One region of the Virgibacillus proomii genome, then DNA from elsewhere that is predicted to be linked to it. Evidence: predicted binding sites of a transcription regulator. Region 1 holds the regulator's gene; each other region holds the start of a gene.

Evidence for each region. Region 1 encodes LexA, which represses DNA repair genes until DNA is damaged. Its sites were predicted from a motif close to CGAACATATGTTCG; they were not measured.
Region 2: the regulator LexA is predicted to act here: its motif matches at 4,845-4,858, upstream of BN1066_RS02085 (DNA repair exonuclease).
Region 3: the regulator LexA is predicted to act here: its motif matches at 7,053-7,066, upstream of BN1066_RS14855 (DNA polymerase IV).

What each region holds. Positions count from the first base shown of each region.
Region 1 is NZ_FUFN01000010.1:1,914,402-1,924,972, reverse strand. It holds gene sirA (sporulation inhibitor of replication protein SirA) at 1-408, opposite strand, end outside; gene tkt (transketolase) at 1,106-3,109, opposite strand; gene BN1066_RS16350 (DUF896 domain-containing protein) at 3,227-3,463, opposite strand; gene BN1066_RS16345 (YneB family resolvase-like protein) at 3,834-4,472, opposite strand; gene lexA (transcriptional repressor LexA) at 4,756-5,379, shown strand; gene BN1066_RS16335 (manganese catalase) at 5,463-6,323, opposite strand; gene iolG (inositol 2-dehydrogenase) at 6,629-7,651, opposite strand; gene BN1066_RS16325 (hypothetical protein) at 7,997-8,245, opposite strand; gene BN1066_RS16320 (DMT family transporter) at 9,417-9,728, opposite strand; gene BN1066_RS16315 (DMT family transporter) at 9,728-10,078, opposite strand.
Region 2 is NZ_FUFN01000008.1:238,166-248,736, reverse strand. It holds gene BN1066_RS02110 (enoyl-CoA hydratase) at 56-829, shown strand; gene BN1066_RS02105 (YhzD family protein) at 1,370-1,555, opposite strand; gene BN1066_RS02100 (helix-turn-helix transcriptional regulator) at 1,704-1,913, shown strand; gene BN1066_RS02095 (ABC transporter ATP-binding protein) at 2,274-3,170, shown strand; gene BN1066_RS02090 (ABC transporter permease) at 3,163-4,413, shown strand; gene BN1066_RS02085 (DNA repair exonuclease) at 4,902-6,122, shown strand; gene BN1066_RS02080 (ATP-binding protein) at 6,132-9,098, shown strand; gene BN1066_RS02075 (GbsR/MarR family transcriptional regulator) at 9,156-9,704, shown strand; gene yhaM (3'-5' exoribonuclease YhaM) at 9,891-10,571, shown strand, end outside.
Region 3 is NZ_FUFN01000010.1:1,593,969-1,604,539, reverse strand. It holds gene BN1066_RS14875 (AMP-binding enzyme) at 290-787, shown strand; gene uraA (uracil permease) at 1,430-2,716, shown strand; gene BN1066_RS14865 (cation:proton antiporter) at 3,048-4,250, opposite strand; gene BN1066_RS14860 (sodium/glutamate symporter) at 4,425-5,834, opposite strand; gene BN1066_RS19965 (D-alanyl-D-alanine carboxypeptidase) at 6,217-6,372, opposite strand; gene BN1066_RS14855 (DNA polymerase IV) at 7,085-8,335, shown strand; gene BN1066_RS14850 (aldo/keto reductase) at 8,633-9,565, opposite strand; gene dpsA (dipicolinate synthase subunit DpsA) at 9,986-10,571, shown strand, end outside.

The DNA.
Region 1 (10,571 bases):
AAATGGAGTTATCCAGCCAAAATTACATATATTTTCACCAACTATAAAAAGCATTGGTTCATATCTACGTAACAATGGAAATAGTAACTCCTCAGCATCTTCCAAGGTTTCGCATCGAAATTTTAACTGTCTCTCATCAATATGTAAAGTAATAAACGCTTCTCTATTATATAGTTTCATATTTCGTTTGTCGATATAATCGATGCAATTTATACGTTTTTGTTGTTTCATATATGCTACAATCTCTTCACGACAAAAACGATACGTAATATATTCAAATTGTTTTCTTAAATCTATCCGATTAGGCTGCTTTATATATTCTTTTAAAAATCGATATAACAACCCGCTCTTGTGAAAATAACGAATCGCCACTTCTTCAGTTAACCAATAAATAGAATACGTATACATCGCCTTTACCTCCTCCATTAATAATCCCTTTACATGACCATTTAGACACTTCACCCTTATCTTATATTGGAAGTTACTTTTCTTTCGTAACTTTACGTGAAGATGTTTAAAAATTCTCTCCAACAATTTATTGCTCCAATCCGTCTTCTAATAGTGGTCATTAATCGCCCCTACTTTCTCTCCAAATAACATACGAAAAGAGTAGTGGTTTTCTCTTTTAATATGGGATAGAGTAAAAACTATTATACAGATTCTATGATTAAAAAACTGTCACATTATAAAAAAATTAACCACTTCTTTTGTCGAAGTATTGCTGTAGACAAATTTTTATAGGTTAATAGCACAAACGAAAAGTCCGTACCGGTAGCCCAGCCTATGTTTTAACTTCTCCACTTAGAAAAACTTGGCTTGTAGCCAAGTCTTTATGACGAAAGCTATCGTTTTTCTTATACGATAAAGTGAAACTTTATTCCGTGGAATGCTTTTTACACGGAATGTTAGTACCACAAGGGTATGACCTAAAGGCCCTTGAACCAATCGGGCATTTAGGCCGTTTTCTCCCACTTAGACTCTTTTGTATCAATTCAGGACTTGAAGTGGGAAACTTACGGCACCTTACATGCGGGATAAAGCCTAAAGTTTTATACTTTCCTATAGAGCAAAAAAAGAATGGCCTAAAACTAGACCATTCTTTTTTTTATTTTATTAGTGATTCCACATGCTTCACCACATTCTCTACAGTAAATCCATATTCTTCTATCACTTTTTCACCTTTTGCGGAAGCTCCAAATGTATGGATACCGATTATTTTACCATGCTCGCCAACATAACGTTCCCAGCCGAATGGAGCAGCCATTTCAATAGCAACTCGATTTTTAACTTCAGGAGGAAGAACTTTTGTTTTGTAACTCTCATCTTGAGCATTAAAACGATCCCAGGATGGTATGCTAACAACGCGTACATCGATATTTTTTTCTTTAAGCACTGCTTGTGCACGAACAGCTAATTGTACTTCAGAACCAGTTGCTAACAATATTGCATCTGGTATTTCTTTTTCAGCATCACTAATAATGTATGCACCTTTTTTAACACCTTCATAAGCATGCTCTTTCGTCCCTGATAGAGTTGGTAAGTTCTGCCTGCTTAGCACAAGTGCTGTTGGTTTATCTTTAGATTCTAATGCTAAACGCCAAGCAGCTTGTGTTTCATTACCGTCTGCTGGTCTAATAAGTGATAACCCTGGCAGAGCTCTTAATGAAGCCAGATGTTCAATTGGTTCATGAGTTGGACCATCTTCTCCTACTGCAATGGAATCATGTGTTAATACATAAGTTACAGGCGTTTTCATTAATGCAGCTAGTCGAATGGAAGGACGCAAATAATCGCTAAATACGAAGAATGTTCCACCATAAACGCGTAATCCTCCATGTAATGCCATACCGTTTAATGCAGCCCCCATTGCATGTTCACGTACCCCAAACCAAATATTTCTACCGGCATAATTCTGACGGGAGAAATCATCTTCATCATTAATCGTTGTTTTATTAGATCCAGCTAAGTCAGCGCTACCCCCAAAGAAGTTAGGCACAGCTTTAGCAATAGCATTCAAAACTTTACCTGAAGATGCTCTTGTAGCAAGTGCAGCTTCTTCCGGATCAAATTGTGGCAGTTCCTTATCCCAACCTTCAGGCAGTTCATTATTTATTGCTAGTTCCAATTCTCTTGCTAATTCTGGATACTTTTCTTTATACTTAGTTAAAATCTCATTCCATTCTTTTTCTAATGCTTGTCCTTTTTTAACAATCTTTTCATTAAAGTCTTCGTATACTTCTTCTGGAACATAGAAGTCTTCATGTGTCCATTTATAAAATTCTTTGGTTAACTTCACTTCATCTTTACCAAGTGGAGAACCGTGAGAAGCAGAGGAAGCGGATTTGTTTGGTGATCCGTAACCAATTATCGTTTTTACCTCAATCAATGTCGGTTGCTCGGTATTTTCTTGAGCAGTTTTGATTGCTTCCCGAATTGAATCTACGTCGTTTCCATCTTTTACAGTTAGTACTTGCCAACCATATGCTTTAAAACGCTGTTCGGTATTTTCTGAGAATGAACGATGAAGGTCACCATCAAGTGAAATGTCATTAGAATCATAAAGAGCTATCAATTTTCCTAAACCTAAATGACCTGCTAGTGATGCCGCTTCATGTGAAATACCTTCCATTAAATCTCCATCACTAACTAATGCATACGTATAATGATCAACAACCTCTAAGTCATCCTTGTTAAATTTTGCTGCAAGATGAGCTTCTGCCATTGCCATACCCACTGCCATAGCAATACCTTGTCCTAATGGCCCGGTCGTAGCTTCCACTCCATCTGTATGATGAACCTCTGGATGACCAGGTGTTTTCGATCCCCATTGACGGAAAGATTTTAAATCATCTATTGTAACATCGTATCCTGATAAATGTAGTAGACTATATAGTAACATCGATCCATGACCAGCTGACAGGATAAAACGATCACGGTTAAACCATTTGGAATGCTTTGGATTATGGTTCATAAAATCTGTCCATAAGGTGTAAGCCATCGGTGCAGCTCCCATCGGAAGTCCCGGATGACCTGAATTTGCATGTTCGATAGCATCAATAGACAAAGTTCGTATCGTATTAATTGATTTTTGTTCAATCTCATTTGACATATAGTTGTGTCTCCTTTCATATTTAAAGCTGTTTTCACCCTCTATCCATTCTATAACGAAACCTACTTTGCTACAAGTGAAATCATACACTTATAACCAAGTAGGTCTGTACATCTTCTAAAAACCATTATTATACTTTTTTTGCAGAGCTTTTACTTTTTCAGGTGTCACATCATTCCCCTCAGGGTCAACTACTTTCATTGATTTAAAGTGGTTCTTAAATGAGGCTCTGACACCTTGTAAATATTCATGTCTTAATTTTTTCTGCTCATTTTGTTCTTTAATTGTAAGACCATCTGTTTTTGCTTTTCGTGCTAACTGATTAATTCGCTCAATTTTTGCTTTTGAAAGCATTGATATTCCTCCCTACTAAATTAGCAATAGCATATGATACTATAATAGTCGTATATTTAAAGGTTTCTGCTAGTAGAGGATGTTCAAAAAACCTAACACATACGTTAGATTTAGATAGGAACCCGAGTACTCTGGGGTGAAGTATGTCTAGCTTTTACCTGAGACCAAGGTTTTTAATTGGCTTGTTTCTAGCACCTCAGGTGATACTGCGTTAATGGAGACTGTCCCTTGAACTTTGCAGGTCTATTTCTCCTCTTTTTGAACATGCACTAGCAAGATCTATTTACAATCATAATCAACAATAAAATAAAATGACAAGAACTAAAATTAAATTCTCATCCATCTATCTTACTGATAATATATGGGATATTCAAGTATTTTGGTATTCTTGATATCTTCGATGTACAGTTGCCTTTGATACTGGATAACCTAATCCAGTCAAAGTAGAGGCGATTTCCGCAAATGTTAAATTATTTTGTCTAAGCCGGATGACTTCTCCTATTGGAAAGTCCTTTCTTTCTCTTCCGGGAGCTTTATGTTGGTTGGAAAGATTTTTACTTGGATCGTATCCTGATTCAATTGCTCTTTTCATTCCACGTTTTATTTTGGCATTATGTATTTTTCGTTGATACTCCTCTACAATTCCAACAATTTGCAGTACCATGGAATCTGCCTCCGATAACTCTAATTTCCCATTATGATAGGAAGTATAGATTGGAATATTTAGTTTATGTAATTGATGAAACAGTGCGATTTTTGTATTTCCTCTCCCTAGTCTTGTTTCATCTTGAATAAGTAAACAATCTGCTTTTTTATCAGAAAATAAATCGAGCAGTTGAAAGATTCCTTCACGTTCAATGCTGTATCCACTCTCCTGCTCTTGAATGCATTCTACTATGGTAAATTGGTGATTCGCTGCTAACTCTATTAACTCCTGCTTTTGCCTTTCAAGTGATGTCTCTTGTGTTTGTTTATCTGTACTCACACGACAGTAGATAACTGCTCTCACTTTCTTAAACTCCTTTTTTACAAATTAACTAATCATAATAGAATAATATAAGAAACCTAATGTAAATGCAAAACCTACAAGATAAAATACATCTGTTTTCGTTAGTTTTTGAAACATGATAATGGCCTCCTTATTCTATAACAGAACTCTTGTTCGCGTGTTTAATCAAAGTATGTCACGAACGTATGATCTTGTCAAGTGTTTTTTCGAACGAATGTTTGCGTAACTTATTTTCTAATGGTAAACTAAGATTAATTAATTCTATGTGCGAGGTGATAGATACATGACTAAACTCTCCAAAAGACAGCAAATGATTTTAGATTATATTAAAGAAGAAGTTATGAATAAAGGTTATCCACCGTCTGTCCGTGAAATTGCGAAAGCAGTTGGCTTAGCGTCGAGTTCAACTGTTCACGGTCACTTAGCAAGGCTTGAAGATAAAGGCTATATCAGAAGAGATCCTACCAAGCCAAGAGCAATTGAAATACTAGATTTAGGTGAAGATGCTTCGATTCACAAGGAAGAAGCACGTTACGTTCCAGTAATTGGAAAAGTTACTGCTGGTTTACCTATTACTGCAGTGGAGAATATTGAAGAATTTTTGCCAATACCAGCAAATAGTTCGAGCCCTGATGATAATCTGTTTGTTTTAGTAATTGAAGGGGAAAGTATGATAGAAGCAGGTATTTTAGATGGCGATATGGTAATTGTGAAGCAACAAAACATTGCTGAAAATGGGGATATCGTCGTTGCCATGACCACGGAAAATGAAGCAACTGTTAAGCGTTTCTTTAAAGAAAAAGATCATTTTCGTCTACAACCTGAAAATTCGATGATGGATCCTTTAATCTATAAAGAAGTTACGATTTTAGGTAAAGTGATAGGCTTATATAGAAATATTCATTAAAAAACTGCCAAAAGGCAGTTTTTTTCTAGGTTAGCTTTCAAATACGAAAAGTAAAAATTTTTTCATTTAACGAAAGCTATGAATTATTTCATATTCGGATCAGGTGAGTCATCCGATGTTCTTAAAGCCCATAAAGGGGTATTATAAATATATTTTGGAGCCGGCTTTAGATGCGGTACTTCTCCAAAAGCAATTGGCTTGTCAATATAATTAAAGTTTCCATACCCGTCCATACTTCTGCCATGTGCCCACCTTCCTGTTGCACTTGCTTCTCCTTGGGAAAAATTGAAAAGTGTATAAGATACTTGCTGCTTTTCTAACTCCCGAGGAAATGTACTTGGTACTACAATGTTTTCCTTCTCTTCTAATTCACAAATCGCTGCGTACCATTGGTTTTGATGCATGGTATCTCTTGCCAATAACCACGAAAGCATATCTCTTACCCCGCGATCATTGGTCATCTCATATAATCGAGCTACTTGGAGGCGTCCTTGTGATTCAGCATTCAAGTTTGCCCTAAAATCAGCTAGTAAATTTCCACTGGCAATGATATAATCTGCTGTCCAGCGGTTTCCAACACTATCTCCTGGCATTGCTCCGAGTCCGGAAACGATCGCATGCTGTGGATTCGATCCACCAAGGATTGCAGCAATAATCGGGTCTTTAGCAGCGTCTTCCAATTCGACATCTGGCGCTCCATCTAATAATCTAGCTATCATTGTTGCAATCATTTCTACGTGTGCGATTTCTTCTGTACCTGTATCCATTAATAAATCCTTGTATTTTCCATTACCACGTATATTCCATCCTTGAAATAAATACTGCATCATTACTGAAATCTCGCCAAACTGTCCCCCGAGTATTTCCTGTAACTTTTTTGCATATACCGGATCTGGTCGCTCTGGTTTAGCATGATACTGTAATTCCTTCACATGATAAAACAAATAACTCACCTACTCTTTGTTTGTTGGTTACGTTACATTAACTAGCCTATGTAGGAAGTAGTTTGTCCTATGTTTCTTTTTATTAAGAGATACCTATTACATTGGTTTGTCCATATCCCAGTTCATTTAAAATTAATTATTGTAATTGTTTAATCCTGCCCTGCTTCAGCTACTTTATAGTAGATAATAATGATAAATGTTTCGTTAGTTTTTATAATAATTTTGAAATAACTTTTTTTGAACTGCATACTAGAGCTTGTTAGACAAATTTTATTATCTATCTATTGTAATGTCTAAACATGATGTTATGTATAAACCTCAAGTATTTCAGACATGGATATAGTTCTATTTTCTTTCCATGATTTATAAGCTGCCATAGCTAGTAATTCAGCTTGATAACTGTCTTCACCGCTACATGAAAGTTCAGCTTTATTATCGATTACATGTGCAAATTCATTTATTTCCGCAATATAAGTATCCCTATACCGTTCAAGAAAAAATAATTTTGGATGATTAATAGAAATAGAATTTTTTGTCGAGACTTTTATATTTGTCTCCACTTCGTTGTCTACTTCAATAGCTCCATTACTGCCAAACACCTCAATACGTTGATCATATCCATAAACAGCCTGACGAGAACTATCAATTACAGCCATGGCTCCATTATGCAGAATGAGTGTAATAATTGCAGTATCGACATCATCATATTTAGAAAATACCGGATCAATTAAATTTGCAGCTTTCACATGAACTTCAGCTACCTCACTACCCGTTAAATACCGAACCATATCAAAATCATGTATCGTCATATCCCTAAACATTCCTCCTGAACGTTTTATATAGGATTCTGGAGGGATTTGCGGGTCACGAGAAGTAATTTTCACAACATGTAATTTACCAATTTTATCTTCTTGGATCAGTTTACGAACGGAGCGAAAGTGTTTATCAAAACGACGATTAAAACCAACTTGAAGTTTCACACCACATTGATGAACGACTTTTAGTGCCTCTTTGGTTAAAACAACATCTAAACTAATCGGCTTCTCACAAAAAACATGTTTATTACATCTTGCAGCACGTTTAATATAATCCACATGTGTATCTGTAGAAGAACAAATAAACACAGCGTCAATATCAGGATCTTCAAAAATAACTTCAACATCATTGGTAATATTCTGAATATTTTTTGCGAAGTTTGTTTCTTTTAAATGATCTGTATAAACATCAGCTAATATCTTTAATTCATAAACATCAGATCGTAATAAATTATTGGCATGTAATTGACCAATTCTTCCCGCTCCAATCACGCCAACAGTAATTTTCTTCATTTTTCTATTCTCCCCCTAGGTCTTTCCTTTTTAAGAATACTCCTCGGTTAAGCGCTTTCCTTTGATTTCAAAAAAAATAGTTTAGCAGGAATTGGATAGACAGAATTGTTTGTGATTATAAGCGGTGGATAAAGCGCTTAACTATTTTAGAGCACTTACCCAATCTATTTCAAATTTTAAAGATTGCAAGCAACGTATAAAGGTGGTCCGACTTTAATAAGGCAGCCACTGCACTTCAAATAATCATTTACGTATTTACATACAAACATCCTTTTCACAGGAGCAACAATAGTGAAAATATGTCGTTTTCACGTATTCTTGCTCCTAAGGATGGAAACTAAACTGTCACCAAACTGTGCTTCTTAAAGCTTTTGAGTTAGCTTCATTATCTTTTTGAGGTTGATTTTTTTCCATCTCGGATTGTAGAACAATACTATTTACATTATCTAAATTAATAATTGTATTACTACTTTTATACCATTTAGAATCATATCGTTTTAAACTAAAGAAAAAGTCATTTTTACTTTCTCTTTCTTCTTCAATTGCTATTTCTGAGCCATCGTTCATAATAAATGTTATATAATATTTTTTCAATACGGACACCTCCCCTCTCTTCTATAATACGATAAAATGAAAGCAATTTCTTTCTTATGCATAAAAATTTTGAATTAAACAAGAGCGTGAGAGAAATAATACTGAATTTCCTAACGCTGTTCGTCGTCGTGAACGGTCAAACCAAAAAATAAATGTATTGTTTTTTCAGTTAATCAAGCAGTTTATAAGAGAGTGGAAATAATCCACTGCCCCTGTAAATATTTTATTAATATCAAAAAGACAAAGAGCTTGTACTCCACACCACAATAATCTTATTCCAGCTTATACATACAATTATTTTGATCTCGAATAATTAGTTACTTTCCAATAAAAGAAAAACTTTGTTTGTAAAGAATAAGCTTTATTCCATGAAATTCTTCTTCATGAAGGAGTAGATCAACCCAAGTCCTGAATAAGCAAGAACTCGGGTTAACCACGCACAACTGGAGAACTTCTAACTTCTGCTAAGATAAAGAAAACATGCCCCTGCAACAGGGGTATGCCGACTAAAAAGCAGCTAGCCGCTTTTAGTCGGCCTTCCTTTTGATTCGAACCGATGTTTTTGAATTAGATTATTAGCAAAAATAATAAATTAATAGTTCACGTTGTATTGTAATCACTAAAAGCATAAGATAAAACAAATATTTCGATATTTATCCTATATTTCTTCTATCTGTTTTAATTTTTCTTCATATCTTCTAAACAAGGACTTTGCTACAAACACTTAAAATGAATACAAAAAACTGAATATACGTATCTCTTCCATATGAATCCTCCATTTCGACTACATCTTATTATAGATAAGGTAAGCGTTAGAATAAGTTATGAAAAATGGTATAAAATAAATTATAAAAATCTTTTAAATCATTTCTTTATTTTCTCACAAACCTTTTTAAGCAAATTGATACACATGTTTAAAGAACGAGAACTCCGGAATTTCCCCGAAATCCGCTAGCCTTGACCTTGTTTTTAATAACTAATCTATCGATCACCTTTTTAACAACTCTGAATATATTATTGACATTTACTTAATAAATATATATAGTATAATTATATATAAATTGTTTAGTTATATATTAATTGACAGAAAATTGTGTTAAAAGAGCAAAACATATGCCAACATAGTTTAATAGCTATACTGACATATGGAAAAACTATTTCCCTAATACAATTAAAAGGCTTCTAAAATAATTACTCCTATAACAATTAAAGTTAAGCCTTTTAACTTACGAAATGTAAACTCTTCTTTGTATACAATAATGTTAAATAAATTATTAAATACAATAGATAGACCTGACCATATTGCAAAAGCTATACCCATATTCATGTATTTTATGGCTATAGATAACAAAATAATCGCCGCAAAAAATGAAAGCAAAGCAAAAACGGTGTACTTTATGTTCGTCATCCCTTCGGATTTTTTTACGAAGATATGACCTGTTACAGCACATATTGTTGAAATCAACAATATAACTATGCCCATCACTGAATCACTCCTGTTCCTTTAGGTTTAGGTTTAGGTTTACGACTTAGGCTAGCAACCCCTGCCAAAATTAGAACAACACCTATTAATTTCAGTGTGGATATTTTTTCATTAAATGCTAAGTATCCAACTAAAAGGATTATTACTGTCCCAAGCCCTGCAAATAAAGCACCTACTACTCCTACTTCCTTACCCCTGGTAATCCACATATATAATAATATGGAGATAAAATAAAAAGTGATTGCAATGATACTTGGGAGCAATTTAGTTAGACCGTAGGAATAGCTTAAAAAAATTACAGCTATTACTTCAAAGGCAACAGCGAATGATAAACCCATCCAAAATCTCACATAATTACCCCCTTCTACACTAAACTAAAAACCTTACATAATAGCCAATATATCAATTGAGTTAATGAATATCAATGAAACAGTAAATTTTCGGAATAGTAAATCTTGATTGAAGATAAAAAATAGCACTTTTATTTCAGAAGTAATATAGGCTCTTTAATAACTAAAAGTGTTGTTTTATATATGACAACAATAGCCTATTTTCCGTATTATGTATAGTGTAATAAATAGAAAAACATTGAACTAAGCCAGAAGCAAGGTATTAAACATAAGAAGTAGATTATGATTACTAGAGGGCTATGAACAATCACGTTAATAGGTTATTTAAATTTTTGGTTATAAGAATACAAGGAAACATTTCGAAATTTTGTACGCTAAGCTTACTTTTACATAAAAACGTCGAATTCTCTTACGCTGAGGATTCGACTTTTTAGATGGACTTGTTCCACTAAATTGCGTTATTTTAATTTAAGTACATTTTTCTCATAAAGTC
Region 2 (10,571 bases), on a different contig from region 1:
TGTTGTAAAACTGTAAATTTTATTTTCAAGAAAATACAAAATGAGGGGGGCAACTATGGGAGAGACTGTAATTTATCAACGTAAGGATGGCATTTCTTATATTCATTTTAATCGACCTGAACGTTATAATGCACTTCATATAGAAATGCTAAAGGACTTGTTGGATACGGTTGAAAAAATAGAAAAAAATGAAGATCAAGTTGTTATTATTTCCGGAGAAGGGAATGCTTTTTGCGCTGGTGGAGATATCTCGATAATGTCCGATTTATCAGATTATGATTTTTTTGCTGACATTATGGACTTAATTGGGGCGATTACATGCAAACTTTATATGATGCCCAAAATCGTTATTTCTGCTATCCATGGATCTGTGGCAGGATTGGGATTAAGTTATGCTTTAACGGCTGATTATGTTGTTGCTCAGGAAAATGCAAAGCTAGGAATGTTATTTATCAGTATCGGTCTTGCTCCGGATGGCGGCGGGCATTTTCTATTAAAGGAGCGGCTAGGAACTCACCAGGCGAAACAATTTATTTGGAGTCTAGAGCAAGTCGATGCAGTAAGGGCAAAGAAAATCGGGTTAGTTGATCAGCTTACGGAGGAACGGGTGGTCCCACAGGCCGTTAAATTAGCAAATAAGCTGTTGACGGCACCGCTTGTATCGATGCTGGAAACTAAAATCATGTACCACAAGAATCAGGAAAGAGAATTAAAATATTACTTGGAAGCAGAGAAACAAGCACAATGGAAGCTGCGAAACACAGAAGATCATAAAGAGGGTGTTCAAGCATTTTTAGAGAAAAGACAGCCGGCGTTTCAAGGGAAATAAAAAAAGTAACCGACTTTTTCAAATGAAAAGTCGGTTTTACGTAAAAACCATAAAATTGCTAAGATAGATAGTGAAATTTATGCTCAGAGTATAAGCGCTGTATCAAGCGAATTATAGGTAACGTAACTATATAATTTATCCTGTATCTAAGGATATAATAAGACTCTCACTTTAGGAATTATAGATGATAATATACAGGAATCTAAGTTGAAATAACAGCTCCTAAATTTCCGATTTGTTCGGATCGATAGGATTTAAATAAGTATCGCATGCAGAAAAAATGCTGTTCCTTTTCAAAGACAAGGGAAGCTTCGACAGCAACTCATCACGGTTTTTCAAGGACGGTCGAGATGATAGCCTTTGTTCTACTTTTTATCAGCGCTGAATGAAGGGTTTACTTTATAAGCTTAGCGTTTCCCCCACCTTATAAGAGAGGAAATCGCTCTTTTTTTAAGAAAACACACTACCTGCTTTGATAAGTCAAGGAAAAAAAGAAAAAATTTTCACTGTTGCGGGTTGTAATTAACAATTATTTCATAATTAGCGATGAAATAAGATTAGCTTAGCATCTGGTGTTGTACAACGATGAGTATACTCAAGATATCCTTCTTTTTCTAGCTTAGCAGTCCCCAGTTCCTTCGCTTCCTCGTCATTAGCAGCGGTAAATGTTTCATCGAGTAGTTTTTCACCTGAACGATCAAATACAGTCAATGTATAATTTCTCACATTGGTCCCTCCTTTACTTACCTTAATATATTCGACAATTATTTTCAGATTCCTTCTCTGTGCTTTGCTGAATTAAATTACTTGTTGACAGATACGTTAGAAGTAAAGTAAACTTTACGTAAAGTTTACTTTATAAAGCAGGGAGACTATGAGAACACTTATCCGTAAGAAACGAATCGAATTTGGCATGACACAGGAAGAATTATCACAAAAAGTGAACGTATCGAGACAGACAATTATTTCCTTGGAAAAAGGGAGGTATAAACCGTCACTTGTACTCGCACATAAATTAGCCCAAACCTTTCACTGCAAGATTGAAGATATTTTTATTTTTGAGGGAGATGAGAATGTTAAGTGAGGATTTTCTGGAAAACTCTTCTGGAATATGGAATTAATCGCAGCAATCATTGTTCACATTATAGGTTTTAAATAATCATTATACTGGAATGAAAAAACGTTTATTCGATGAGTGTTATCATATGATAAACAATCAAGCAAAAGCAAGGGTTCGGATGCTATGCTGGTTATGTATAAATTAGCATGGTTTGTAGTCAGCTTGTTTGACGGTATCTCTTTCAGTCTCTTTTTATTAAGAACTCTTTTTGTTTTGTTATAATTTGGCATACACGATCACCAATTTTTATTTCCCATATGAGAGAAGAATGATGAAACTTCTTCGATTGTTTTACGTAATAATATTTAAGAGAGGAGAGAAAAGATGCTAAGACTGAAAGATGTTACAAAACAGTTTGGTACGCATACAGCTGTAAACGGGCTTTCTTTAGAAATTCCAGAAAAGGAAATGTTCGGCTTTCTTGGTGGAAATGGTGCGGGAAAGACGACGACGTTTCGCATGATTTTAGGTTTATTAGATAAGACATCTGGTGAGATTACTTGGGAAGGTGAAGCGATTGATTATGAGAAAAGTCATTTAATTGGTTATCTTCCGGAAGAGAGGGGGCTTTATCCAAAACTGACAGTAAAGGAACAGCTTACTTATTTAGGAAGATTGCGGGGGATGGGAAAAAGCGAGGCTGTAAGTGAATTAAAAGCATGGCTTGATCGCTTTCAAGTTCCAGAGTATTTGAATAAGAAGGTAGAAGAGTTATCCAAAGGAAATCAGCAAAAGATTCAATTTATTTCTGCAGTCATTCATAAGCCAAAACTATTAATCTTAGATGAACCATTTTCCGGACTGGATCCGGTTAATGTGGAAATGTTGAAAGAAGCAGTTATTGACTTAAAGGAAAAAGGAACATCGATTGTATTTTCCTCCCATCGAATGGAACATGTAGAAGAATTATGTGAACATTTGTGTATTTTACATAAAGGAAAGCAAGTCGTCCAAGGTTCATTACGGGAGATAAAGCGTTCGTTTGGTAAGAAAAACCTAGTCGTTTATGCAGATTTTCCAGTTGACTTTCTCCGTGATTTTCCTGGCGTTACCGCTTATAAGTCAGTGATGGAAGGCTGCCATCTGCAAATCGAAAATGAAGCAGTCTCACAAGATATCTTTACAGCAATCCAAGGTAAAGGGTTTGTACGACAATTTGCACTGGAAGAACCGTCTCTAAATGATATTTTTATAGCGAAAGTAGGTGCTTCCTATGAATAAGTTTTGGATCATCTTAGGTCACACATATATGACAAGAATCAAGTCAAAATCATTTATTATAACTACACTTATCACACTAGCATTCATATTTGCTTTAACAAATATAAAAACAATTATTGATGTTTTTTCTGATGGTGAGGTAGATCAAGTTGCTGTTATTGACCAGTCCAATGAACTGTATACCCCATTATCGAAAAATGCGGAACAAACCAGTGATGATACCAAGCTCATTCGTTTTGATGGAACGGAAGAAGAAGCGAAACAAGCAGTCGAGGAAGAAGAATACAAAGCTCTTATTGTCTTATCGATGAATGAAAAGCAGTTGCCTGAAGCTACATATTATGCGAATAGTATTACTCAATCAGAATTGCAAACGACACTGAAGCAACAACTACAGCAATTAAAGGTTGTCTATGCAACAAAGCAAGCAAATATTGACGCTGGTGTTTTAGCGGAAATTAATGCTCCGGTAGCTTTTGATACGATAGTATTAGATAAATCAGCTAAAACAGAAGAGGAACTAAATCAGGCGCGTGGGATTGTAAACATTATGATGATTCTGTTATATATGACTGTACTTATTTATGGTAATATGATTGCAACCGATGTAGCAACGGAAAAATCATCTCGTGTCATGGAAATTCTTATTTCTAGCGTTTCTCCTGTAACGCATATGTTTGCCAAAATTACTGGTGTTGCTCTTGTAGGAATAACTCAAATAGCGCTGTTTTTAGGGGGCGGCTATGCACTTATTTCTGCTAAGGACGACAAAACGAAAGAATTATTCGCTGAATTTGGTATTGGAACAACTTCTGTTTCCGTGTATATATACGCTATTGTATTTTTTATCTTAGGCTATTTACTGTATGCAACCCTTGCAGCGATGTTAGGTTCCTTAGTAAGTCGAATTGAAGATGCACAACAATTAATCATGCCAATGACATTTTTGCTCATGATTGCGTTTTTTATCGCTATTTTTGGACTTAGTACACCGGAAGCCGATTTTATTAAAATTACATCCTTTATCCCTTTTTTTGCGCCGATCATTATGTTTCTACGTGTAGGCATGTTGGATATTCCTATGTGGGAGATTGCGTTATCCCTTGGTCTATTAATTGGTACGATTGTCATCTTAGCTATTCTGGGATCAAAGGTATATCGAGGCGGGGTTTTAATGTATGGACGTTCCAGTTCTCTAAAAGACTTCAAAAAAGCACTTACCTTATCGAAAAAAGAAAAATAAATGAAGTTCACGAGTTTCATTTACCTTTCAAAGCTCTGCTAACTTGCAGGGCTTTTTAAGATATATTAAAAAGCAAAGATTGATTCAATGGGTTGTAAATCGTTTGTGAATACGATCTGTAGTTGCATTCGTGAAAAGTAACAAAATGATTTTCCAACTATTCCTATATTTATAAGCCTTGTACTCAATAAAATTTCCGCTATCTATAGTGAACGAACTTTTTTCTTACTATCAGGGAGATTTATCTTTGTCAGCGAGTTGACGAGAGCTAAATTATTTCTCACGTTAAAGCAGATAAAAAAATTTTATCGTAGAAGATGTATCTCCGTAATGAAAATTATTAGGTATGAGGTATAAGTGCAACTAGGCCAGGCGGTCACCTTGCCAAAAGCAAGGAATCGTTCATGTTTTGTTTTTCATATCCAGTAATACGAACGTGCATTCTAATACCAGATTTGCTAAAATGATGTAGAGTTGGAGGTGTAAACATGACAAAGGAAATCACGTTTATTCATGCTGCAGATTTACATTTGGACAGCCCTTTTAAAGGATTAGCGACCGCTCCTGAGAGTATATTTCGTGAGATTCGGGAAAGTACGTTTACAGCACTTGATGAGCTAGTACGGATGGCGATTGATAAACAGGTTGATTTCGTACTTTTAGTCGGTGATTTATTTGATAATGAACAACAAAGTTTAAAAGCGCAGATTCGCTTGAAGCGTGCATTTGAACGCCTTCAACAGCATCATATAACTGTTTTTTTATCGTATGGAAATCATGACTATATCAAAGCTAATCCGCATCCTGTGACATATCCTAATAATGTTGTGATCTTTCAAAACGAAACGGTATCCTCTGTTACATATGAAAAAAATGGTGAAGTGCTTGCAAGAATCTACGGATTCAGCTATGAAAACCGAGCTGTCATTAAAAATAAAACGGCTGAATATCAAATCACCGATCCGTCTGTACCATACCATATTGCAATGCTGCATGGGAGTGTCCAAAGCAATACAGATCATGATACATATGCACCATTCAAAATAACTGAACTGGCTAATAAAGATTTTGACTATTGGGCACTAGGTCACATTCATCAGCGACAAATTTTAAAAGAATATCCACCAATTGTATATTCGGGAAACACGCAAGGGCGTAATCGAAAAGAGGTGGGAGAAAAGGGGTGTTATTTGGTTCGCTTAACCAAGGATAAATCCCGATTAACATTTCTTCCTTTGCAAGCAATACAAATCACTTCAATTGTTGTTGATGTTTCTCTTTGTCAATCGGTTTTCGATATCGAAGGTCATTTACTTCAGCAATTACAACAGATTAATGGTTCCATCCCGCAACTAATCGAAGTACTTTTGGTGAGTGCAGATAAGCGTTTACTCGATTGGGATAGCGAAGGGCGGATAGAAGAAGTAGTTGATATTGTAAATGAGACCTTAATCCAATCAAGTAATTGGCAGTATCTATTTCGGCATACGATTCAATTGAAAGCAGCAACATTTGATCCAACTTTATACGAAGGTGAGCATTTTATTGGTGAGTTGCTTCGAGAAGCTGAACAGCAATCAATTCAGCCATTCATCACAGATCTATATCAACATAAGCGGGCTAGAAAATTTTTAGAACGAATCGAAAATGAAGATGAAATCAAGGAAGCTGCGAAGGAATTAATCGTTCATGAGCTGTTAAAGGAATGAGGGAAGAACGTGATTATTAAACGTGCTACTATTTTTGGCTTTGGTAAGTGGGTAGATTATACGATTGATTTTTCCACAAAACATCCGATGTATATATATGGAGAAAATGAATCTGGAAAGTCAACCTTGTATACATTTATCATGTTTATGTTATTTGGACTTCCACCGAAACAGCGTGAATTTTACCGTCCAAAAACAAGTGGTAAAATGGGGGGAAGATTGACAGTTTCGATAGATGGAGAGACATTTATTGTTGAGCGACTGCATGAGGTGCGTAATGGTCAAGCTTTATGCTATATATCAGATGGAAGGCAAAAAGGGGAAAGTTGGTTAAAGGAACGGCTAAAAGGAATGACCCTTTCTACATATCAATCTGTTTTTTCATTTTCAGCAAAGGATTTAGAGCTCATTACTGAAATGAAGGAAGATGATTTAGGTGAGGTGATTTTGGGTATAGGATTAACTGGTGCGACGAATCTTTATGCTGTAGAAAAACAGTTGGATCAAAAATTAGCCGAATTATATAAACCTACTGGAAAGAAACCGTTGATTAATCAACAGTTAAATCAGTTACTTGAGATAAATGATCGTTTGGAGAAATGGAAGCGCTTGGAAAGGTCTTATGAAGAAAAGCAAGTACAGGTAAAGAAGCTGGAAGAAGAAATGAACCGAACGCGAGACGAACTAAAAGCAGCCAGTAATGAGCGAATGATGCTAGAAAAACAACAACATGCATTGCCGCTCCTACAGGAATATCAAGGAGTAACAAAACAGCTAAACTTGCTTCCGAATAGTATACTTTTTCCGGAAGATGGTATTTATCGCTGGGAGAAATTGAAAGAAAAACTGCTTCCTTTAAAAAGTGAAATAGCAGTTCTACAAAATAATAACGAGCGTTACCAGGGAGAGCTTAAAGAGATAGAAAAAGACTTAGTTGCAGATACGATTTATCAGGAGGGAAAGGAATTAGTTGGTAAAAGTGATGAATATGATCGACATACTGATGAAGCATCAAAGCTGTCTACTTCTATCGAAAAACAGAGAGACGAACTAAAAAAGTCCTTGCATGAGTTACAGCTGCCGATTAGTCAGCAAGAGCTAACTACCATGAATCTTTCTCTTTTTACAGAAAAAACCTGGAAGCAAATGAAGGAGGACATGGATAGCCTTGATTTTGAACAGGAACAAGTACAAATTGAAAAAAATCAGCATCGTAGAGAACGGAATAAGATAATTGAAGAAAGTAAAGCAATGCAAGATAAGCTCGTTACTGATGAGCAATTGACTGAATGGCGTAACCAATTGCATGAGGCGAACCATACATTTCTTTTACGAGATGCTAAACATAAGTATGATAAACGAGAAACAGAGTGGCAAATGAACAAACGTAAAAAGCAAAAAAATGCTTTTTTATTCGCTTTGGTGACCTTCCTAATAGGGATCTTAATGGTTGGGATCGGTTTAGCTGCCAATGAAAAATTGTTTTTAGTCGTTGCACTGTTGATCACATTCTTGGGAATAGCACAATGGAGATGGCAAAAGCAGACCATTACTGATATGGATTTATATTTTCGTCAAGCAGTAGAAACACGGTCGGGTCTGCAACTGTCAGAAGCAGACCGCGTTCGAATTGACCATAATATACAACAACAGGAGCAATATCGAACGCAAATAGCGGCCTTGAAAGAGCGGTTAAAAACCCTTGATATTGATGCATTGAAATGGGAAGAAAAACAGGTTCATCTGTTAGAAAAGATGAGGCAGATGGATGAACGCATAATGAGTGAACAAGAGCGCTATCCTTTTTTAACACATGTAGCACCAGCATATTGGCCGGATTTGTTTCATCGGTTAAAAACGTTTCAGCATATGAATAAAAAAATTCTGGAAGATGAATTCATATATGATAAAATAAGGAAAACACTAGAAAAAATGCATGCTAATGTAGTGATGTTTTTTCATAAAGTAGATAGGGAAATGACAAGTACATCCGTTTCGGAACAAATTAGCTGGCTTCAAGACATGATTAAAAAACATGAAGCAGCTAAGAATAAACTTGTCCATTATCAAGCAAATATAGACGAAAATAACCGGGTATTACAGCAAGCTAAGCTCAAAATGCAGCCACTGGAAGAAGAAATGAAGCAGCTATTACAAATTGCTAAAGTTGATGGAGAAGAAGCTTTTTATGAACAAGGTAAGAAAAAGCAACATCAGCTATTTCTAAAAGAAAAAGCTCACACATTAACGGAGCAGCTTGCTTCTTTATTCCCTGATGGAAGTTTGTTAATGAATATGGAGCAAGTACCGACACCCTTTATATTAAATCAGAAACTTGAGGATTTACGAGCAGAGATAGTTAAATTAGAGGATTGTTTGGAAAAGAAGCGGCAAGCGTTAGCAGCAGTTCAAGCTGAGCTTGCTACAATGGAAGAAAGAGAAGATCTTTCAGAGACAGCACATCAAATGGAAATGCAGAAGGAAGTCTTCAATCGATTGGCAAAGCGTTGGGCAACTATTAAAACTGCTAAGGAGATACTTCAACAGGCTAAACGTACATACCAACAAAAGTATTTAACGAAAGTAATAGAATGCACATCCGATTTCTTTCAAAAAATAACAATCGGGGCTTATAGAAAAGTGTTTTCACCGTTAGAAGATAGACCATTTATTGTAGAAGCAGCTGATGGTACACACTATCATGTAAAAGAGCTTTCTCAAGGAACGATAGATCAATTATATGTAGCTTTACGTCTTGCAGTAAGTGTGTGTATAAGTGAAAAGCATGCTTTACCATTTATTATCGATGATGCATTTGTTCATTTTGATTCGGTTCGTACAGAACGTATAACAAGTCTTCTTTATGAAATTGCTAAGGACCATCAAATCATTGTTTTTACTTGTAAAAAAGACGTTATCGAAGCAGTGAAAAATAGAAATTATGTACAAATATTAAATTCTATTCGCATTCATTGAAAAATAATGATAAACTATGTTCAGATTATGATTATAATGCACGTGGAGGGACTTCCATTGCCAGAAAAAAATGAATCAAAAGACTGGGAAAAGTATGATGAAACAATTGAAAAATTTATACAGGCCATTGCTAAAAATATGAATTTATATGGACTCACTCCTTCCGTAGGGAGACTATATGGAGTGCTGTTTTTTTCAGATAAACCGATGACTCTAGATGATATGCGTGACGCTTTGGAAATGAGTAAAACAAGTATGTCAACAGGTGTTCGAGCATTATCGGAAATGAAGATGGTAGAATCCACCTTTAAAAAAGGAATCCGAAAAGACTTATATCAATCGGAAGAAGATTGGTACAAATCATTTACATCCTTATTTGGAAATCGGTGGCGCCATCATACCGAAACAAATATTGAAGAGTCGGAAGAAGCAATCGAAGAATTACAAAAATTATATGAAGGTACAAATGATGAAGAGTTAAAAGAGAAAATCACAAGAGATATTGAACGTTTGCGTTATGCTAAAAATTATTATGAATGGTTAATGAAATTTATCCAAGTAGTTGAGTCAGGCAAGATTTTTGACTATATTCCTAAAAATAAATAACAACAGAGACGGACTGATATTTCGCTAAGATATGTCAGTCTCTTTTTGCACGTTCGGTAAGTTAATTCGTTTAGAAACGAATTGCTATTTAAAAAACTAGTATATCGTAATAAAATACATAACATGAGAGATGGTTTGCTTTTTGGAAACAGCTGGAACATAGTTAGTAGAAGGGATGGACTGAAGATGAAGCAAGATGTTAAAAAAGGGATAGGTCATGTTTCGATAGGTGATTCATATGAAGGCTTTTTATTAATTAGAGAAGCAACGAAAGGTTTAACAAGTAATGGAAAACCATTTCTTACGTTAATGCTTCGTGATGCAACTGGAGAAATTGAGGCAAAGCTATGGGATGCTAGTAAAGAGGATGAAACTTTATTTATCGCTGAACAAATTGTTTGGGTTGCAGGTGAAGTAAATCAGTTTCGAGGTAAAGCACAATTAAAAATATTCTCCATTTGTCCAGCTCAGCCAACGGATCAGGTTAAAGTCTCGGATTTTGTGGAAAAGGCTCCCGTAGAAAGAGAAAGATTAATAGAACGGTTAACAGAAGCTATTTTTGAAATGAAAAACCCAACATTGCAAAGAATTGTACGTGCATTTGTAAAAAAATATCAAGAATCATTATTAACATATCCGGCTGCAACTAAAAATCATCATGAATACGTCTCGGGATTAGCACATCACATCGTTAGCATGCTTGCCATTGCAAGGGAAATTCATAAGCTTTATCCTGAACTAAATAAGGACCTGTTATACGCTGGTATTATTCTTCATGATATTGGAAAAATAAAGGAACTATCTGGTGTTGTCTCTACATCTTATACGACAAAAGGTAAATTACTTGGTCATATTCCAATGATGGTA
Region 3 (10,571 bases), 320 kb from region 1:
TACCTATTTTTCAACATATTAATCATAACAAAATTTTTATATTTAATCTAATAACTAGAGACAATTTTCCTATTTAATAACTATTTACCTATTTCATTTGAAGCCGAATTTAATTCTTAGGTTTGTACATCTAGGAAAACCTAGTTGCACTTATTGTTTTTTAAACTCATAACTTGCAAGAAGAACTCGTCAAGAGATTTAAACCATTAAATAAAACGCTTTCAAAAAATTATGATATAATTTTTATAATACCGAATATGAAGAATAAAGGAAATAAGGTGGGGTTTTTATGAATCAAACAAAAGTACGTGTTGTTAATCATAAGGGAGAAGATGTTGCTCATAATGGGAAAGAAGTTGGAGATATTATCGTCAAAGGAAATGGAACACTACAGCATGCTCAGCTTCATCCAGTGCTGGAAGACGGATGGATTTTTACTGGAGATAAAGGAACAGTTGATGAAGATGGCCGCATTCATGTGAAAGAAGCTCGTAAAGATATCCCGGATGGAGGCATTTCAATTGCCTATTTAGAAAAGTTATTATTACAGCATCCCAAAATAGAAGAAGTGGCAATCATTCCCGTACCACATAAGGAAATTGGTGAAATTGCCCATGCCTTTGTTGTTCTAAAAAATAAACAACAGGTATCTGAGAAGGAAATCCTCTCATTTTGCAAAGAAAAATCTAAGAATTCATCATGTCCGCAAGCAATTTCATTTGTCGAAGAGTTACCTAAGACAACAAGTGGAAAGATTTTAAAAAGAGAACTGCAAAAATGGCTTTAGGTGTGCTTCTTAAAAAGGAGTCAAAAAAACGGAGGGGGTTTTAAGGCTGGAGCTTCTGAAAACTCAGATGGGTTGCTGTCGATGCTTCCTTAACTATGAGAAAGCAACGATTATCGCTGTGAGAGTTTTACCTGTCCTTGAAAAAGAAAAGCGCTTTTTAAGAAATCTTACTTATCCGTTTACAGTCTGACACTAAGCACATCCCGCGCATAGAAATTCGAATTGGCATCGATTTGGAGTTTTGAATGGTGTCATTTGTGACAGATTTATTGAACATCCTAACCCTAGCGACAGATGGAATTAAGTTCACCGTCCAAAGACACAAAAGTTTATCTGGTTTTTTTAATAGTTTGGATATTTCTAAAGTATGAAATAGCATACTGTGTTAAATTTTTATCTTTGTTATCATCAAACAATGATTGACAAAGAGTTTATTAACTGGCATAATAATATGGATATATTTAGACGGTTACCTTTAATTCAGTCCTGTGAGGCTGCTAAGGTGAAACAGATGGAAATCTGTGAATAAGAGATAAATTGTGTTTTGCTGATCTTTTATTCAAGCACCCTGCCCCTTACAAGGCAGGGTGCTTTTCTGTTTTTAAGTGGTAACTGTTGGGAAATTTCAAGGAGGAACTCAAGATGGCACAACATACAGAAATTCAAGTAGACGAGCGATTACCTTTTTTAACGAGTCTACCACTTAGTATTCAACATTTATTCGCTATGTTTGGATCTACCGTTCTTGTACCTATTTTATTTGGTGTTAATCCAGCAACGATATTATTAATGAACGGAATTGGAACAATCATTTATCTATTTATTACAAAAGGGAAAATTCCCGCTTATTTGGGGTCAAGTTTCGCCTTTATTGCTCCTGTATCTGCTGTTTTAGCAGATTACACAGGTGGTGATGGATATAGTTATGCATTGGGAGGTTTCTTTGCTGTAGGTGTTGTTCTATCTCTAGTTGCATTTATTATTAAATTTGTTAGAACTCATTGGATCGATGTTATTTTCCCACCTGCCGCCATGGGTGCTATTGTATCTGTAATTGGGCTCGAATTAGTTCCTACTGCAGCAGAAATGGCCGGTTGGATTGCTCCTGCTGGTACCGATAAGTCATGGACAATAGATCCGGACACAGCACTTGTTTCTTTATTAACATTAGTTATAACTATTGTTTGCTGGGTAACGTTACGTGGTTTCTTAAAAATTATACCCATTTTACTCGGTATTATTTCTGGTTATATTATCGCCTATCTTTTCGGTCTTGTCGATCTTACTGCTGTTAAGGAAGCAAGTTGGTTTTCACTTCCTGATTTTTACCAAATGAAATTTGACTGGGGCGCTATCTTAACAATTTTACCGGCTGCTATTGTCCTCATTCCAGAACATATAGGACATTTATTCGTTACAGGAAATATTATAAAAAAAGATTTGACAAAAAAGCCTGGTCTTGACAGATCGTTAGCAGGAAATGGAATCTCTACGATTATTTCCAGTTTTTTCGGCTCTACACCTAATACAACATATGGAGAAAACATTGGTGTATTAGCTATTACACGCGTTTATTCTACATGGGTTATCGGGATGGCAGCTATTGTAGCAATTATTCTTTCTTTTGTCGGAAAACTCGCTGCCTTAATTTCTTCCATTCCAACAGCTGTTATGGGCGGTATTTCCTTACTTTTATTTGGAATTATTGCAGCAAGTGGCTTACGAATGCTAGTTGAAGCTAATGTAGATTATAGCCGTTCACAAAATTTAATTTTATCAACTGTGGTACTTGTAATTGGTGTCAGTGGTACAACCGTGCAAATCGGTACTGCTCAATTATCAGGAATGGGGTTAGCGACAGTAATTGCTATCATGCTTAGCTTATTCTTTAAGATTTTAGATGTCTTAAAACTGTCTAACGAAGATTAACCTCTTACATTGTTAGAAAGATATCTTTTTTTATACGATAAACCCTAAAATTTTATACTTTCCTATAGTGGAACAAAAGCTAGAAGCACTCAAATCGGGAAGATAAAGTGAAACTGTTTTCACCCTAAATATTTGTTAGCAAATGGAGATTTAGATGTCGTTATCTCCCACGTAGACTTCCTTTTTATCTTCTATTAGACAAATCGTAGTAAGATGTTTGAAGTTTATTACAGCTTGAGCACATAAGCTAGATGAAGTTAGTTTCAAAAAAGTAATCTCCAAACAAGTAAAAAACTCCACTTTTGAGTAACAGTGGAGTTTTTTATATGGATTATACTCTTTTTTCTTTTTGCTGCAATTTTTTCATCATCGGATAAACACCTGCGCTTTGAACGACAAGTGATAGTAAAATAGTTACAAAAATAAGAGCGAATAACAACATCTCATCATTTCCTAAAGTTGCCTTTAATCCAAGCACTAGAGCAATTGACATCGTTCCTTTAATTCCTGCCCATGTTATAATGCCGCAATCTTTTACAGAAATTGTTTTTTTCCATGTCGGCTGAAGTTGTGTAATTATGATAATAACAATAAATCTAACCAACAGTGTTCCGATAAAAATGGCAATCGCAAATAACCATTCTGAAAAAGTGAGGTATGTTGCTGCTTGAATACCAATCAGCAAAAAAATGATTGATAAGATAGTAGGTTCTACAATCCCCCAAAAACCATCTAATTGTCTGCGAAATTCCTTTTCTTCTATGGTTTTCCCAAATTCATACGACAGCATCATGCCAGCAGTAATCGTTGATAGTACACCTGAAACCCCAATGAGCTCTCCTAAATAAAAGCTCCCATAGGCTACAATAATGCTAAGCATTACTTGGTATTGCCAATGATCCGTATAGTAAATTGCCTTACTCATAATCCAACCGAATAAAATACCAATTGCCGCCCCACCAAATGAAACAAGTAAAAACTCGTTCACAAATTCAATAAAGTTAAACCCTGTATTCTGTGTATACATCTGTAATAATACACCTAACACAACAATGCTCGTTCCATCATTAAGCATGGATTCGCCCTCGACTATCTCAGATATTTCCTCATCTCGAGAAGCTTGTTTTAAAATAGCAACCACTGACACCGGATCGGTAGGTGCTAATACAGCTGCTATCAGTAAGGCAGCTAAAAGAGATAGCGGTACAAACCAGTTTGCTACTGTGTAGATGAATATCCCGAGCAGCCCTACCGTTAAAAATAACCCAATCGTACCTAAAGTTATAATGATATACTTGCTTCTCTGCCATGCTTTGCTTGAAAATTGATAAGCTGAAATAAATAACAAAGCCGGAAGAAAAAATGTAAACAACATTTCTTTTGTAATCATGACATCATAAAAAAACGGGATTACCGACAGAAGAATACCAATTATTACAAGTACTACTGGAACTGGAAAATACGTTTGTTTTTTATCAATGGCAAAAACAAGGTACCCTATTGCTAATAATAGAAGAAGATGATATTCATTCAAAAAGCCTTCACCCCTTCAAGCTGTTCAAAAGTTAAGCAAACACACCTGTTTCATATTCACTCGTTTCTGGCAGCCCTTTGTTTAAATGCACGCCTGCTACTGCTCGAAAGCTCACTGCCTGCCTACAAACTTTACCGATTCGTTTTACTCCTTTTTTGAACACCCATGAGATAATTATTTTTTCCCAAAATGCAGCAATCCTACGAGGACTCCGATTAAGCACATAATCATGGCAAAAATTAAAAACGGAATTGCTCCAAATTGATAAATTAGCGGCACCGATAATGCCGTTACTAGTCCTCCACCAAGAAAGGGTTCATAAACTAGCTGTTTATAACCAAATCCCTCAAAAGCTGGTGTATCACCTTTAGGATCGACAATTCGCATTAATAATAAACCTGTAGCAGTAATGCCTGTTGATTGCCCAAAGTCACCAATACCTCGTTCAAACCAATAGGAAGGAATGATCCTCGGTGCTAACACTAAAAAGCCAACTACGTTCCACAGAAGGCCTGCAGTAGCTAACAAGATAAATGGGATCATATAATCACCTATGACATCAATCGATACGGTACCGATAGCGGTTAATATTAAAATATCTAAAGCAAATCCTTGAATTCGATTAATCATATTGCGATCAATAATTCTTGCATTATCTATTTTATTAAAGAAAACCTGAACAAAAATCCCGCCAATCATTGCCAATGGAAATAAAGGAATATATGTCATAAAACGAATATCTATAAAATTACCAACAGTCACAGATTCTAACCAAATCAAAAACTGTAAAAGCAGATAACCAACCAGTACAGCGAGGCCGACGATTGCAAAATGTAATGAGAGCGGCTCAATCGATTCGGGGCGAACTGTCATTTTGGCTGCTGGATCTCTATTTTCGAATTCCATGATTCCTTGCTTTCTTAAATCAGAGAAACCTTTTACATCTTTAATCACACTTGTTTTTTCTCTTCTGACTGCCCAATTAATTAATATAATCCCGACAATTACTCCTGTTAAAATCCCTACTGTAGCTAAACCGACAGATAAATCATATCCGTCAGCAAATCCTATTTCTTTAAAAGTCCCTGCTAAACCAGCGGCTGTTCCATGTCCACCTTCAAAAGCAACTTCAATTAATGCACCGACTAAAGGAGGCATACCAAATACTGGACTTAACACGAGTAACGAAAGTAAAATCCCAATAACATACTGTCCCCACCCAATTGTCCAGCCGAAAGCCAATTGTGGACCACCGTAATCCCATATTTTCCTTAACCCGGGGATCGTTGCACCTAAAAATAAAGCGGCAAACACGACATTGATTAATAGCCCTGGTAATTCACTCCATACCACTGTCACTTGCTCTGGAAATATTCCATTAACCCAGAAGGAATCTTTAGAAACGAAATTACTTAAAATCTTTCCTAACACTTGTGGTCCAAGAATTAATGCCAAAAATCCCCCTATAATCGAGGATGGTAGAAATAAGTTCTGTAACCAAGTCACTCGGACTCGAATCCACTTTCCAATTAGCAAAAATGCTGCTAAATATAAAAATGCAAATCCAACTTGGTTTGCTGTCATTATCTAAAACCCCTTTTTGTTTTTTATTGCTATTGCTTTTCCCTTGATAGCTGCCGTTAAAACGTACGCGTTTTGTTCTAAGCCTTCAATTCAACCCATCTTCTTGGGACGCGCTCCCTTCCCAAGAGAATCTACAAACGATATGTCATACTGCAGCTACCCTTTTTCTACCGTTCATCAACATGATTTACTAAATCTATAATTTTTTTCTTCTATATCTTTTCCTTCTTCATCCAGTAAATTGTTAATCCAAATGGAAAAAATTAATTTTTCACCATTTTTTTAAGTATCCTGATAATGCGCTTACTCCCTCAATTGTTCCTGTTTTGGATGTACAGCTACATGCTGCATACGATTTTGTAACGTACCACCAACCATCCGGCTAAACAGCTCCTACAAGTGGAAGCGAGTATTTATAAGCAGAAAACCATTCTGCTTGTTGAATCGTATACAATAGCTTTGTTATTTCTGAAGCTGGTATTAAATTTACATGGGATATCGCCGAACCGTCACGTATAACCATTGTATCAGGATTCATGTCCAGTACATGAATCCCTTTTTCCAGTTCCCTTCCCTATATACCGTTTTCACCATTTCTTTTATAAGTACTTCAGCAATTGTATTATTAATAGGCTTCATAAACAGAATCATTATTTTAGCTAATCGCTCGAAGCATTTTTATACAATAGTTTTATAGTATCACGCACTTGTCCATACCGGTTTATTCTTAACTATGTAATACCATACTCCTTCAATGCCTGTTGAAACACGGCTAAAGCTTATCCGGTCAGCTCCAAACGGCGATCCATTCTTCCTTCATTTCACCATTTTTAGCTATCTTTCTTGATAGCTTGATCACATTCTCCTCCTCTGTAAATGGAAAATTTCTTTTAAACTGTTTTTTATACTATAGGAAAGTATAAAATTTTAGGATTTATCCCGCATGTAAGGGCCGTAAGTTTCCCACTTCAAGTCCTAAATTGATACAAAAGAGTCTAAGTGGGAGAAAACGGCACCTAAATGCCCGATTGGTTCAACTAACATTCCGTGTAAAAAGCATTTCACGGAATGAAGTTTCACTTTATCGTATAAGAAAAACTACAGATTTCGCTAAAGACTTGGCGACAAGCCAAGTCTTTCTAATATTTGTTCCCCATTAACAATGGTTATTGAGGAAGAAATTTCCACTAGTATTCCCATTGCTAGCGGCATATAATAGGAACATACGTTCTTTGATTGGAGGATTCATGATGGATTATAGTCCCTATCCACGTAACGATATCTTATGTATCGATATGCGTTCCTTCTACGCCAGTGTAGAGGCAATGAAATTAGGATTAGATCCAATGAAGGATTTACTAGCAGTTGTAGGAGATCCGAATAGATCGGGAAGCATTGTACTCGCCGCTTCCCCAGCACTAAAGAAAAAATACGGCATTAGTAATGTGAGCCGTTTTTTTGAGCTGCCGGATGATCCAAATCTCTATATCGTTCAAGCACATATGGCAGATTATTTAAAGGTATCAGCTGAAATAACTAAATTAATTTACCAATATGTTCCTAAAGAAGCTATTCACCCTTATTCCGTTGATGAGGTATGGGTTACGGTCAATGGATTGCAAAAATTGTTTGGCAATCGACGAGAGGTAGCTAGACGAATTAAAAATGATATTTATGAATGCTTTGGAATTACATGTTCCATCGGTATTGGTGATAATAAATTTCTCGCTAAAGTTGTTATGGATCTCCATGCAAAGCAGCAAGGTATCGCTGAATGCACCTATGAAGAAGTACAACAAAAAATCTGGCCTTTTCCTATAGAAGCAATGTGGGGGATTGGCAGCAGAATGAAAAAGAACTTGAACAGAATGGGGATTGTAACAATAGAACAGTTAGCCCGTTTTGATTTACGTTATTTAAAAAAACGCTTTGGCATCATGGGCGAGCAATTGTATTGGCATTCTTGGGGAATCGATTTAAGTCCCGTACTAGGAAATTTTATAAAAACAGAACAAAAAGGATTTGGACACGGTATCTCGTTACTACGTGATTATTCGAAAGCGGAAGCAAAAGTTTGCATACTTGATTTGTGTGAAGAAGTTTGCCGTAGAGCAAGAACCGCTAACATGGCAGGAAAAACCATTCAATTAGGAATTGGTTATTCAAAAGCAACAGGAGGCGGATTTTCACGTTCTCAGTCAATTTCCCTTCCTACTAATATTACCATGGATATGTATCACGTTTGTCTAGATTTGTTTTTACGATTTTATGATGGAGTAAGTAGCATCCGGAGAGTTTATGTAACATTAACAAATTTATATGTAAAACAAGACACTCAGCTTAGCCTATTTGAAGATCGTGCTAAGAAAAATGATATTGGTTATGCCATGGACGCGATCCGTTCTAAATACGGTTCTACCTCTCTTCTTCGCGCTATCAGCTATACCGATGCTGGTATTACCATCGAAAGAAGCCATAAAATTGGCGGACACTATGCATAGGTAAATAGAACAAAAGTCAGAAGAACTCGTTTAACAACATACAAACTGGAGATCTTCTAAAGATAACATGCCTCTAAAACAGGGGGTATGCCGACGCCTGAGCGGTAAGCCCGCTTTTAGTCGGTCTTCCTTTATATTCGAGTCGATGTTGACTGATCACCAGGAAGAAGATCGAAATTTACTAGTCGCTGAACGCTTAAGCTAGACGACGATGCCCATGCAAAAACGAATATAATATGCTATACAATGGTAAAACGTTTCGTGAGGATTTATACCCCACGAAACGAAATCGAATTCTTAAGAAAAAATATCGCTAATAAGCTGTACATCTTCTTCAGAGAGTTGAATCTCTGCAGCACGCATATTGCTAACCACCTGCTCTGGTCGTTTAGCTCCAGGGATAATGACATCGACAGAAGGATGAGTAAAATACCAAGCAAGTACAACATGAGCAATTTCTGCATGATATTTCTCTGCAAATAGCTTTAACTTTTCAACTTTGGCGAGATTTTCCTGAAACTTTTCACCTTGGAAGTTAGGATTATCTGCACGTAAATCAGTAAAAGTCTGATTTTTATTGTATTTTCCCGCAAGCAGACCTGATTCTAAAGGAAAATAGGGAATAAAGGCAATGTTTTCCTTCTCTGTATAAGGGAAGAAGCTAGTTTCAGCATCGCGCTTTAGCAAATTATATTCAGCCTGCAGCACATCAACATACCCATCTTTATTTGCTTCTTTCAGCTGTTCTAATGTAAAGTTCGATACTCCAATGGAACGAATTTTTCCTTCATCTTTTAATTCTTTTAATGCCCCAACTGCCTCATCCTTCGGCGTATCTTCATCTGGAAAATGAATATAGTATAGGTCGATATAATCCGTTTGTAAACGACGAAGACTTTCCTCTACTGACTGTTTTAAAAAAGCTGGTGAGTTATCTATTACAACTTCATCACCAACAAATTTATGTGCTCCTTTTGTCGCAAGAACAATATCTTCACGTTTATACTCTTTAATAACTTCACCAATTAATTCTTCTGAACGTTTAGGACCATAAATAAACGCCGTATCCAGCATATTAATTCCATGCTCTAATGCAGTACGAACCACATTCTTTCCCTGTTCTTCATCTAGCATATCTGGGTAAATATTATGACCGCCAACAGCATTCGTACCTAGTCCAATTGGATAGACAGAAATATCAGATTTCCCTAATTTAACATAATTCCCCATTTAATAAATCTCCTTTCAAATATCATTGTACTTATAATTTACCATGAACTGTAAGTTTGATAAACCCTTTAATCAAAATAATTCCAACAGTTTATAAAAAAGAAAGCAAATATATTGTAAGTACGCCAACTGTTTATCACTTTCATCCCACATGTAACTGGTAGCAAGACCTGCCCTTCCCTGCTACGAGATGAAACCTAAGAGGACAAGTGGACGATTCAACTGTAAGTCAAATGTCCGATTCTGTTCAGAGGTCTTTATGTCATACCTTTATGGTACTAACAATCAGTGAGGTATAAAAGTCCCCCTCTAGCTGATTGAAGATTCACGTTATGTTAAAATCATTCATACTTCCAGCAATATTATTATAGAATGAATAGGTAGAGGTACTTTATTATTTTGTAAAAAGGGGATGTAAGTATGTCTAATAAAAAACATGTACTGATTATGGGAGGAGATGCAAGGTACATACATGTAATAAATTTACTGGCTGATACTACTGACATGCATCTTTATTTAATTGGATTTGACCACTTATCTTTTGAGAAAAGCAATATTAAACATACAGAATTAGAAAATATGAATCTTTCGCTATTGGATGCGATCATTCTTCCAGTTGGCGGTACAGACGAAAAAGGAAAAGTTGAAGTAACTTATTCGGATAAAGCTCTGTTTCTTACCGAACAAATTATCTCCTGTACACCAGAACATTGCACGATTTATACAGGTACTGCTAATCATTATTTACAGCATATTTGTACAGCCACTAAGAGAACATTAGTAAAAATATTTGAACGTGACGATGTGGCTATTTATAATTCGATTCCTACAGCAGAAGGAACCTTGAAGCTCGCAATGAAAGCAACGGATGAAACGATTCATAACGCAAATGTATGTATCTTGGGATTTGGCAGAGTAGGGAAAACGGTAGCACGGCTATTTGACGCAGTTGGTGCCAATGTAACGGTAGTTGCGAGAAATCAAGCTGATATTGCACGTATTACGG